One region of the Streptomyces sp. NPDC044033 genome, then DNA from elsewhere that is predicted to be linked to it. Evidence: riboswitches for the same ligand, from Rfam matches in the RefSeq annotation. Region 1 holds a riboswitch; the other holds the start of a gene.
What was found. A riboswitch is a leader RNA that binds a small molecule or an ion and turns the genes downstream of it on or off. The one in region 1 is predicted to bind S-adenosylmethionine.
Positions count from the first base shown of each region.

Region 1 (4,699 bases):
TGTGAAGTGGTCCTCCCGGACAGAAGGGGGTCCCCCTGCTCCCTGTAAGGAGCTCGGGGGCGGATTGCTCCGGACCGCGTGGCGCCCGCGACGGACGACCTGTCGCCTTGTGGTTCCTTGCCCCACCCGGCGTACGGGCCTCACCGACCCGGTCCATTTCTGTCACTCTCACTGGGAGAGTGCTAAGCCCAATGATTAGCACTCGACCCCCGAGAGTGCAAGCGGCTTCGCAGACCCGGAGGCGGTCGGGACACGACCGGAACCCCGGGACGCACGAGGGGCCCGCACCCCGGAAGGTACGGGCCCCACATGTGAGTGAGCCGGTGGTCGATCGCGCCGAGATCAGACGGCGAGCTTGACCATGTCCGCCTGCGGCCCCTTCTGGCCCTGCGAGATCTCAAACTCCACTCGCTGACCCTCCTCGAGGGTGCGGTAGCCGTCCATCTGAATCGCGCTGTAGTGGACGAATACATCCGCACCACCGTCGACCGCGATGAAGCCGTACCCCTTCTCCGCGTTGAACCATTTGACGGTGCCCTGAGCCATGCCTAACTCCCCTATTACTGGCCCTTGCGCAGGACCGCACTTCGCGGACCCGGGTCAGACCTCACCCCCTGACAGGTGGGGGTGTGCGCCGGAACGCGTCGACCGCGGCTGAATGTATCTGCACGGATGCCGTCTGCAACAGGTCAATCGGACGAGAATTCCGACGGTGGCCGACCGGCGCTATGCGGAGAATTCCCAGCAATCCGGGGCAAGTCGGGCCGGGCATAGCGCAACTTACCCGGCAATTCGCACACAGTCTTTGCACGCAACTTGACGGGTTCTCATGTGCGTTCGGCACCGACGCCGGAGGGGGATCGTCTTCAACTGTATCGCCATTCAACAGACGGAATCGCCCCGTCCATTTCTGGCCGGGGCGATTCGCGGGCGATCCGAGATCGATTCGGGATTGCTCCGAGGGCGATTCAGGGACGCTTCGGGGACGTTTCGGGAGGGGCGACGCGGCGGGGCGACGTGGCGGGGTGGGGAGGTGCGGCGGGGAGGAACGGCGGGGAGCGCCGAGGAACCTCAGCAGCCGCCCGCGACCGCCGGGATGATCGAGATGCCCGCGCCGTCGGGCGTCGCCGCCTGGAGGCCCCCCTCGAAGCGCACGTCGTCGTCGTTGACGTACACGTTCACGAAGCGGCGCAGCTTGCCGGAGTCGTCCAGCACGCGCGCGGCGATGCCCGGGTGGTTCGTCTCCAGGGAGGCGATGACCTCGGCGACGGTCGCGCCCTCGGCCGGCACCTCGGCCTGGCCGCCCGTGTACGTACGGAGAATGGTAGGAATTCGGACATTGATGCTCATGACGGTTCCCTTCGGGGGTGGACGGGGTGGGCTGGGATGTGTCGGGGCAGCCGGGTCAGCCGGCCAGGCCGGCGGCGCGGAACGCGTCCAGGCTGGGGCGGATCGTCGCCGTGGGCCCGGTGGTCGGCGCCACCGCGTCCAGCGTCTTGAGGCCGTCGCCGGTGTTCAGGACGACCGTGGTCAGGGCCGGGTCGAGCAGCCCGCCCTCGATCAGCTTCTTGGTGACGCCGACCGTCACGCCGCCCGCGGTCTCCGCGAAGACGCCCTCCGTACGGGCCAGCAACTTGATCGCGTCCACCACCTGCGCGTCGTTGACGTCCTCGACCGCGCCGCCCGTGCGCCGGGCGATGTCGAGCACGTACGGGCCGTCCGCCGGGTTGCCGATGGCGAGCGACTTGGCGATGGTGTCCGGCTTCTGCGGCCGTACGACGTCGTGGCCCGCCTTGAAGGCCGTGGAGACCGGCGAGCACCCCTCGGCCTGGGCGCCGAAGATCTTGTACGGGCGGTCCTCGACCAGCCCGAGCCGGATCAGCTCCTTGAGCCCCTTGTCGATCTTCGTGAGCTGGGAGCCGGACGCGACCGGGATGACGAGCTGGTCCGGGATGCGCCAGCCGAGCTGCTCGCAGATCTCGTACGCGAGCGTCTTGGAGCCCTCGCCGTAGTACGGGCGCAGATTGACGTTGACGAAGCCCCAGCCCTCGCCCGCCGGGTCGCCGATGAGCTCGGAGCAGAACCGGTTGACGTCGTCGTAGTTGCCCTCGATGCCGACGAGGTCGCCGCCGTAGACCGCGGCCATGACGACCTTGCCCTGTTCCAGGTCGTGCGGGATGAACACGCAGGACTTGAAGCCGGAGCGGGCCGCCGCGGCGCCGACCGCGCCCGCGAGGTTGCCGGTCGAGGAGCAGGAGAGCGTGGTGAAGCCGAAGGCGCGGGCGGCCTCGACGGCGATGGCGACGACGCGGTCCTTGAAGGAGTGCGTCGGGTTGCCGGAGTCGTCCTTGACGTACAGGCCGCCGGTGACGCCCAGCTCGCGGGCGAGGTGGTCGGCCTTGACGAGCTTGGTGAAGCCGGGGTTCAGGTTCGGCTTCCCGGCCACGTCGGCCGGGACCGGCAGCAGCGGGGCGTACCGCCAGATGTTGTCGGGGCCGGCCTCGATCCGCCGGCGCAGTTCCTCCGGGTCGCCGGCCGGCAGCTCGTACGCGACTTCGAGCGGGCCGAAACAGACCTCGCACGCGAAGATCGGGCCGAGGGCGAACCGTTCGCCGCACTCGCGGCAGGAGAGTGCCACGGCGGGACCGAGGTCTACGGGGGTGGTGGAAGCGGTGTTCTCTGCGGCTTGCACAGCCATGGAGGCGAGGCCCTTTCTCCTCATCTTCCCCGCGACGAATCTCGCCGCGAGACGGAATTGGCACCTTCCCCACCGGGAGCCTCGCGAATATTTCGGCGAGACCGGCGGGAGGGTTGCCGGGGCTTCAACGGGCCGTTCCCTCTGCCCCTCTGGATGAGCGGTATGGCACTGGGCGGGGCCCAGGCGTTTGTCGACGCGCGACCCCGACATGCGACGGGCGTCCGCGTTGTTCAAGACTGTAACCGAAGCCATGGACGGTTGAGATAGTCGTCCGAACCGCGAGATGGATCACAAAGGAGACTTTCGACGTGCTGGAAGAGGTCGAGCACTGGCTGAAGCAGCGCTCTTGGTCCGCCGCCGACCGCCCGCTCGACCAGCTCCTCGCCGCGAAGCGTGCCGCCGGTTCGCGCGGCACGGTGAGCGTGGTGCTGCCCGCCCTCGACGAGGAGGCGACGGTCGGCGCGATCGTCGCCGCCATCCGCCGGGAGCTGATGGACGGACCCGTGCCGCTGGTGGACGAGCTGGTGGTGCTGGACTCCGGTTCCACGGACCGTACGGCCGCCGTCGCGGCGGCGGCCGGCGCCCGGGTCGTGCACCGGGACGCGGTGCTGCCGCGGCTGCCCGCCCTGCCGGGCAAGGGCGAGGTGCTGTGGCGGTCGCTGCTGGCGACCAGCGGCGAGATCGTCTGCTTCGTCGACGCCGACCTCCGGGAGTTCTCCGCGGACTTCGTCTCGGGCATCGTCGGCCCGCTGCTGACCGACCCGGACGTGCACTTCGTCAAGGCGATGTACGACCGTCCGCTCGGCGACGCTGCGGGCCAGGGCGGCCGGGTCACGGAGCTGGTGGCCCGCCCGCTGCTCAACCTGCACTGGCCGCGGCTGGCGGGCTTCGTGCAGCCGCTCGGCGGCGAGTACGCGGCGCGCCGCTCGCTGCTGGAACGGCTGCCGTTCCCCGTCGGCTACGGCGTGGAGCTGGGCCTCCTCGTCGACGCCCTGCACACCGTGGGCCTGGACGCGCTCGCCCAGGTCGACGTGGGGGTGCGCAAACACCGCCACCAGGACGGGCAGGCGCTGGGGCGGATGGCCGCGGCCATTTACCGGACCGCTCAACTGCGCCTGGCGCGCGGGCATTTGGTGCGTCCGGCGCTGACGCAGTTCGACCGGGGTGAGGACGGGTTCGTGGCGCGTACGCACGCGGTGGACACGGAGGAGCGGCCGCCGATGGGCGAGATACCGGAGTATGTGGCGCGGCGGGCGGCGTAGGGACGGGCGGGCCGGGGGCGGCCCGCAGCCATTCCGGCAACAGCCCGAGGGCACTTCAGCCCGTCCGGCGATTGAGGACCGGGGTCCGGGGCGGAGCCCCAGCGGCACCTTGGCGGCACCCCGCGGCGACCGCGAGCGCTGCCCCCGCCGCTGCCCCTGTCGCCGGCCCGGATGCCACGCCCGCGTTTGAGCGCTCAAGCCAGTGGCTAGGCTCGCCCTATGGCCTCCCAGCACGGCGCCCAGGTCCTCGTCGCGTCCAATCGCGGCCCGGTCTCCTTCTCGCGGGACGACGACGGGTCGCTCGCCGCCAAGCGGGGCGGGGGCGGGCTGGTCTCCGGGCTGTCGGCGATCGGGCCGGACACCGACGCCGTCTGGGTGTGCGCGGCGCTCGGGGACGGCGACCGGGAGGCCGTACGGCGCTCCGAGGGCGGCCATCTGCCGGCCGACGACACCGGCGGACAGCGCGTCCGGATGCTGGACATCGCGCCCGACGTGTTCGCCGCCGCGTACAACGGCATCGCCAATTCCGTGCTGTGGTTCGTCCACCACCTGCTGTACGAGACCCCGCTGGAGCCCGTATTCGACGCGGGCTTCCGGGAGCAGTGGGGCGCGTACGAGACGTACAACGCGGCCTTCGCGGACGCGCTGGCCGCCGAGGCCGCGCCGGGCGCCGCCGTGCTGGTGCAGGACTACCACCTCACGCTGGTCCCCGGCATGCTCCGCGAGCGCCGCCCCGACC
Region 1 covers NZ_JBWKFF010000004.1:197,762-202,460, reverse strand. The annotation lists gene groL (chaperonin GroEL) at 1-1, opposite strand, end outside; gene AC07AB_RS10370 (cold-shock protein) at 343-546, opposite strand; gene AC07AB_RS10365 (MoaD/ThiS family protein) at 1,072-1,350, opposite strand; gene thrC (threonine synthase) at 1,406-2,698, opposite strand; SAM riboswitch class I at 2,716-2,858, opposite strand; gene AC07AB_RS10355 (glucosyl-3-phosphoglycerate synthase) at 3,007-3,960, shown strand; gene AC07AB_RS10350 (alpha,alpha-trehalose-phosphate synthase (UDP-forming)) at 4,180-4,699, shown strand, end outside.

Region 2 (4,699 bases), on a different contig from region 1:
CGGCCTGAGCTGCCTGGTCTTCCTGATCGGCCCCGCCTCCGGCTTCAACCGGGCGTACGGCACGGACGCCGGCCTGATCGCCGCGCAGACGGCCTACTTCGAACGCTGGGGCATCGTGCCCGCCGATCTGTGGCGCGGTGCGCCGCTGGAGCCGCTCACTCCGCTCACCGCCCTGTTCGTGCACGGAAACTGGCTGCACCTGCTGGGCAACATGCTCTTCCTCTTCGTCTTCGGCGCGATGACGGAGGAGCGTATGGGCCGGTTCCACTTCGCCGTCTTCTACGTCGCCACCGGCTACCTGGCACTGCTCGGCTACGCCACCGCGCACGCCGATTCCACCCAGGCCCTGGTCGGGGCGTCCGGAGCGATCTCCGGGGTGCTCGGCGCGTTCCTCTGCCTCTTTCCCCGGGCGCGGGTGACGAGTCTCTTTCCTTTCCTCTTCTTCCTGCCGCTGCGCTTCCCCGCCTGGGCCGTGCTGATCTTCTGGTTCGTGCTCCAGTGGCTGGCCGCCCGCGCCGCCGATCCCCAGCCGGGCGTCGCCTACCTGGCCCACCTGGTGGGGTTCTCGCTCGGCTTCCTCTACGCGTGGGTCCGCTACCGGCGTCCGGCTAGAGTGAAAGGCGCGGCCCCGCCCAGCGAGGGGGCGCGCCCACCCGGGGACCCCGGCATCAGCGGCTGACGCCACGGGCCCCCGGACCCGCGAGGAGGAGCCAGCCTTTGATCACGTCGATCGTGCTCATCAAGACGAGCGTGGACCAGATCCCCGAGATCGCCGAGAAGATCGCCGCCCTTGAAGGCGTCAGCGAGGTCTATTCGGTCACCGGTGCCCACGACCTGATCGCGATGGTCCGCGTCGCCCGCCACGACGACCTCGCGGACGTCATCCCGGGCCGGATCAGCAAGGTGCCGGGCGTGGCCTCCACCGAGACCCACATCGCCTTCCGCACGTACTCGCAGCACGACCTGGAGGCGGCCTTCGCGATCGGCCTGGACGCGTAGCGCCCGGCGCCGCTTCGCGAAGGCGGCCGGCGGCGGGGCTCAGGCGGACACCGGCACGCAGCGCCCGCCCTCGGTGCGGTAGTCCCACTTGGCGCCGGACGTGACCAGCTCGCGTACGGCCCCCACGAACCGGTCGATGTGCTCGTCGGGGGTGCCCGCGCCGAAGCTGACGCGGATCGCGTTGAGCGAGCGCTCCCCCGGCGCGGCCTCGGGCGCGCCGCACTCGCCCACCTCGTCGCTCTCCGCCCCCAGCAGCGTCCGCACCAGCGGGTGCGCGCAGAAGAGGCCGTCGCGGACGCCGATGCCGTACTCGGCGGAGAGCGCCGCCGCGAAGTGCGAGCTGTTCCAGCCCTCCACCACGAAGGAGATGACACCGACCCGGGGGGCGTCGTCGCCGAAGAGCGAGAGCACCTTCACCTCGGGGACCTCGGCGAGCCCCTCGCGGACCCGCGCCACGAGCCGCTGCTCGCGCTCGACGAGCGTGTCGAATCCGGCCTCGGTCAGCGCCTTGCAGGCGGCGGCGATGGCGTAGACGCCGATCACGTTGGGCGAGCCGGCCTCGTGCCGGGCCTCGGTGTCGTGCCACTCCACGTCCACCCCGCCGTCCGCGCGCCGCTCGACCCTGCGGCTCGCGCCGCCGCCCGCGAGGTACGGCTCGGCCGCCAGCAGCCAGTCCCGGCGCCCGGCCAGCACACCCGAGCCGAACGGCGCGTACAGCTTGTGGCCGGAGAACGCGACCCAGTCCACGCCCGAGCCCGCCACGTCCACCGGGTGGTGCGGCGCCAGCTGCGCGGCGTCGAGCACGATCCGCGCGCCGTGCGCGTGGGCGGCCGCCGCCAGCTCCGGTACGGGCCACAGCTCGCCCGTCACATTGGACGCGCCCGTCACACAGACCAGCGCGGGCCCGTACGGCTCCCGGTCGGCCAGCGCCTTCTCCAGCGTCTCGACGGCCTGCGCCGGGGTGCGCGGCGCGTCGAGGTAGGTGACGGTGACATCGGAACCGGCCGCGCGCCGCTCCCACGGCAGCAGCGCGGCGTGGTGCTCGGTCTCGAAGACGAACACCCGGGTGCCCGGCGGGAGGGCCGCGGCGAGCAGGTTGAGCGAGTCGGTGGTGGAGCGCGTGAAGACCACCTGGTCGTCCGCGCGGCAGCCGAGGAAGTCCGCGACGTCGGCGCGGCTGTTCTCGAAGAGGTCGGTGGAGAGCTGCGAGAGGTAGCCCGCGCCGCGGTGCACGCTGCCGTAGTAGGGGGCGTAGGCGGCGACGTCGTCCCAGACCCGCTGTAGCGCGGGGGCGCTGGCGGCGTAGTCGAGCGCCGCGTAGGTGACCTCGCCGCCGGTGACCAGCGGAACGCTGACGTCCCGGCCGAGCACCGGCAGCGGCGGCACGGCCTCGGGAACGGCCGCGGTGGCGGCGGCGACAGTGGTGGCGGTGGCGTGTGCGGACATGCTGAACTCTCCCGGCGGTGCAGGCGGAATGTCTTCGGGTGCGCACGCGCTGGGGATCGCGTGCGGGATGCCTCGACGCACGGCTGGCGCCGCGTACGGAGGCATGAAGAGATCTGAGAAGACCTGAGGAAACCTCAGGGGATGTCAGAAAAGGGGCCGACGGCCCTATCGCATTCGCGTGCTCACGAGACTGCTCCCTCAAGACCAGGACCCCTGGACGAGGGGCCCGCGCTTGCCGAGGACCTTGCTGTCCACGACCTGGTCTTCACCCGGGGCACCCCGCCACGGACGGAGGGTTGCCGGACAGCGAGCCGGGGCCTGTGTCGCTGTCACTCATGACCTGTGCAGCATCTTGCCACACGATCTTCGATACGCAAGGCGCGGTCCGCACTGTGGACTGCGCCCTGCGTCACACGAAGCGCTCCGGCGGCCCGACGGGCACCGCGCGGAGCGTCAGGCGTTGCTCGCCACGACCCAGCGCTCCAGCGCGCCGCGCGCCGCGCCCGAGTCGATGGCCTCGGCGGCCCGGACGATCCCGGCCGAGATCTGCGCGGTGAGCGGCTCCCGTGTCGGCTCCAGCGCCACCAGCGCCGCCGCCGAGTTGAGCAGCACCGCGTCCCGTACGGGCCCGGTCTCCCCCGCGAGCAGCCGGCGCGCGACATCCGCGTTGTACGAGGCGTCCGCGCCCCGCAGCGCCGAGACCGGCACCAGGCCGATGCCGACGTCCCGCGGGTCGAACGCCTCCTCGCGGACCGCTCCGTCCCGCACGATCCAGACCCGGGAGGTCGCGGTCGTGGTCAGCTCGTCCAGCCCGTCGTCGCCGCGGAAGACCAGCGCGCTGGAGCCGCGCTCGGCGAGCACGCCGGCGAGGATCGGCGCCATCCGGGCGTCGGCGACCCCGGTGGCCTGGGCCTTGACCCGCGCGGGGTTGGTCAGCGGGCCCAGCACGTTGAAGGTCGTCCGGATGCCCAGCTCCCGCCGGGCGGCGGCCACATGACGCAGCGACGGGTGGAACTTCACCGCGAAGCAGAAGGTGATGCCCGCCTCCTCGGCGACCCGCACCACCTGCCGCGGGGGCAGGTCCAGGTTGACGCCGAGCTTCTCCAGCACATCGGAGGCGCCGCTGGCCGAGGACGCGGCGCGGTTGCCGTGCTTGACGACCTTCGCCCCGGTGCCGGCCACCACGATCGAGGACATGGTGGAGATGTTGACGGTCTTGGCCCCGTCGCCGCCGGTGCCGACGATGTCGATGGTGCGGCCGGGCACCTCGATGAGGTTGGCGTGCTCGTACATGGCCCGTACCAGCCCGGAGATCTCGGCGACGGTCTCGCCCTTGGCGCGCAGCGCGACCGCGAAGCCGGCGATCTGGGCGTCGCTCGCCTCGCCGCGCATGATGCGGTCCATGGCCCACGCGGTGTCGTCGGCGCCGAGGTCGCGGTGTTCCAGGAGCGCGTCCAGTACGCCCGGCCAGGTACGGGCCGTCGCGCTGTCGCCGCCTGCCGGGGTCGCAACGTTCATGGTCCACGCTCCTGGTGGTCGTCTGGGTTCGCGGGGCCAGCCTATCCAGGCGTACGGACAGCGAAGAGCCCCGTCCATGCGCTGGACGGGGCTCTCGCTGTGGCGATCAGCGGATGACGCGCTAAGGCGTGGGATCAGTGGTGGCCGTGGCCGCTCGTGATCTCCTCGTACTCCTCGGTGGTGGGCTTGGGGATCTGGGTCCCCTCGCCGTAGAAGCCCTTGGAGAGCTTCGCCCGGAGCTTGGTGGTCCGGCCGACCTTGCGCTCGACGCCGTTCTCGTCGACCTCGGGACCGGCCTCCAGCGGCTTGGGCTGGTCGTGCGCCGTGAGGGTGTGCAGCTGCTCCTGCGAGAGCGGCTCGTGGACCTCGACGAACTCACCGTGCGGCAGCCGCTTGATGATGCCGGACTCGCGCCCGTGCAGCACCTTGTCGCGGTCGCTGCGCTGGAGCCCGAGGCAGATCCGGCGGGTGGCGATGAAGACCAGCACCGGCACCACGAAGAAACCGACGCGGACGAACCAGGTGATCGCGTTGATCGAGAGGTGGAAGTGGGTGGCCCAGAGGTCGTTTCCACCGCCGACGAGCAGCACGAAGTACCAGCTGATCCAGGCGGCGCCGAACGCGGTGCGCGTCGGGGCGTTGCGCGGGCGGTCCAGCAGGTGGTGCTCCCGCTTGTCCCCGGTGACCCAGGACTCGATGAACGGGTACACCGCGATGGCGGCCAGCACCAGCGGGA
Region 2 covers NZ_JBWKFF010000003.1:23,848-28,546, forward strand. The annotation lists gene AC07AB_RS07625 (rhomboid family intramembrane serine protease) at 1-679, shown strand, start outside; gene AC07AB_RS07630 (Lrp/AsnC ligand binding domain-containing protein) at 718-999, shown strand; gene AC07AB_RS07635 (aminotransferase class V-fold PLP-dependent enzyme) at 1,039-2,445, opposite strand; SAM riboswitch class IV at 2,669-2,786, opposite strand; gene trpD (anthranilate phosphoribosyltransferase) at 2,899-3,963, opposite strand; gene qcrB (cytochrome bc1 complex cytochrome b subunit) at 4,098-4,699, opposite strand, start outside.
Region 2: linked by a shared signal. The riboswitch ahead of AC07AB_RS07635 (aminotransferase class V-fold PLP-dependent enzyme) and the one ahead of thrC (threonine synthase) in region 1 are both predicted to bind S-adenosylmethionine.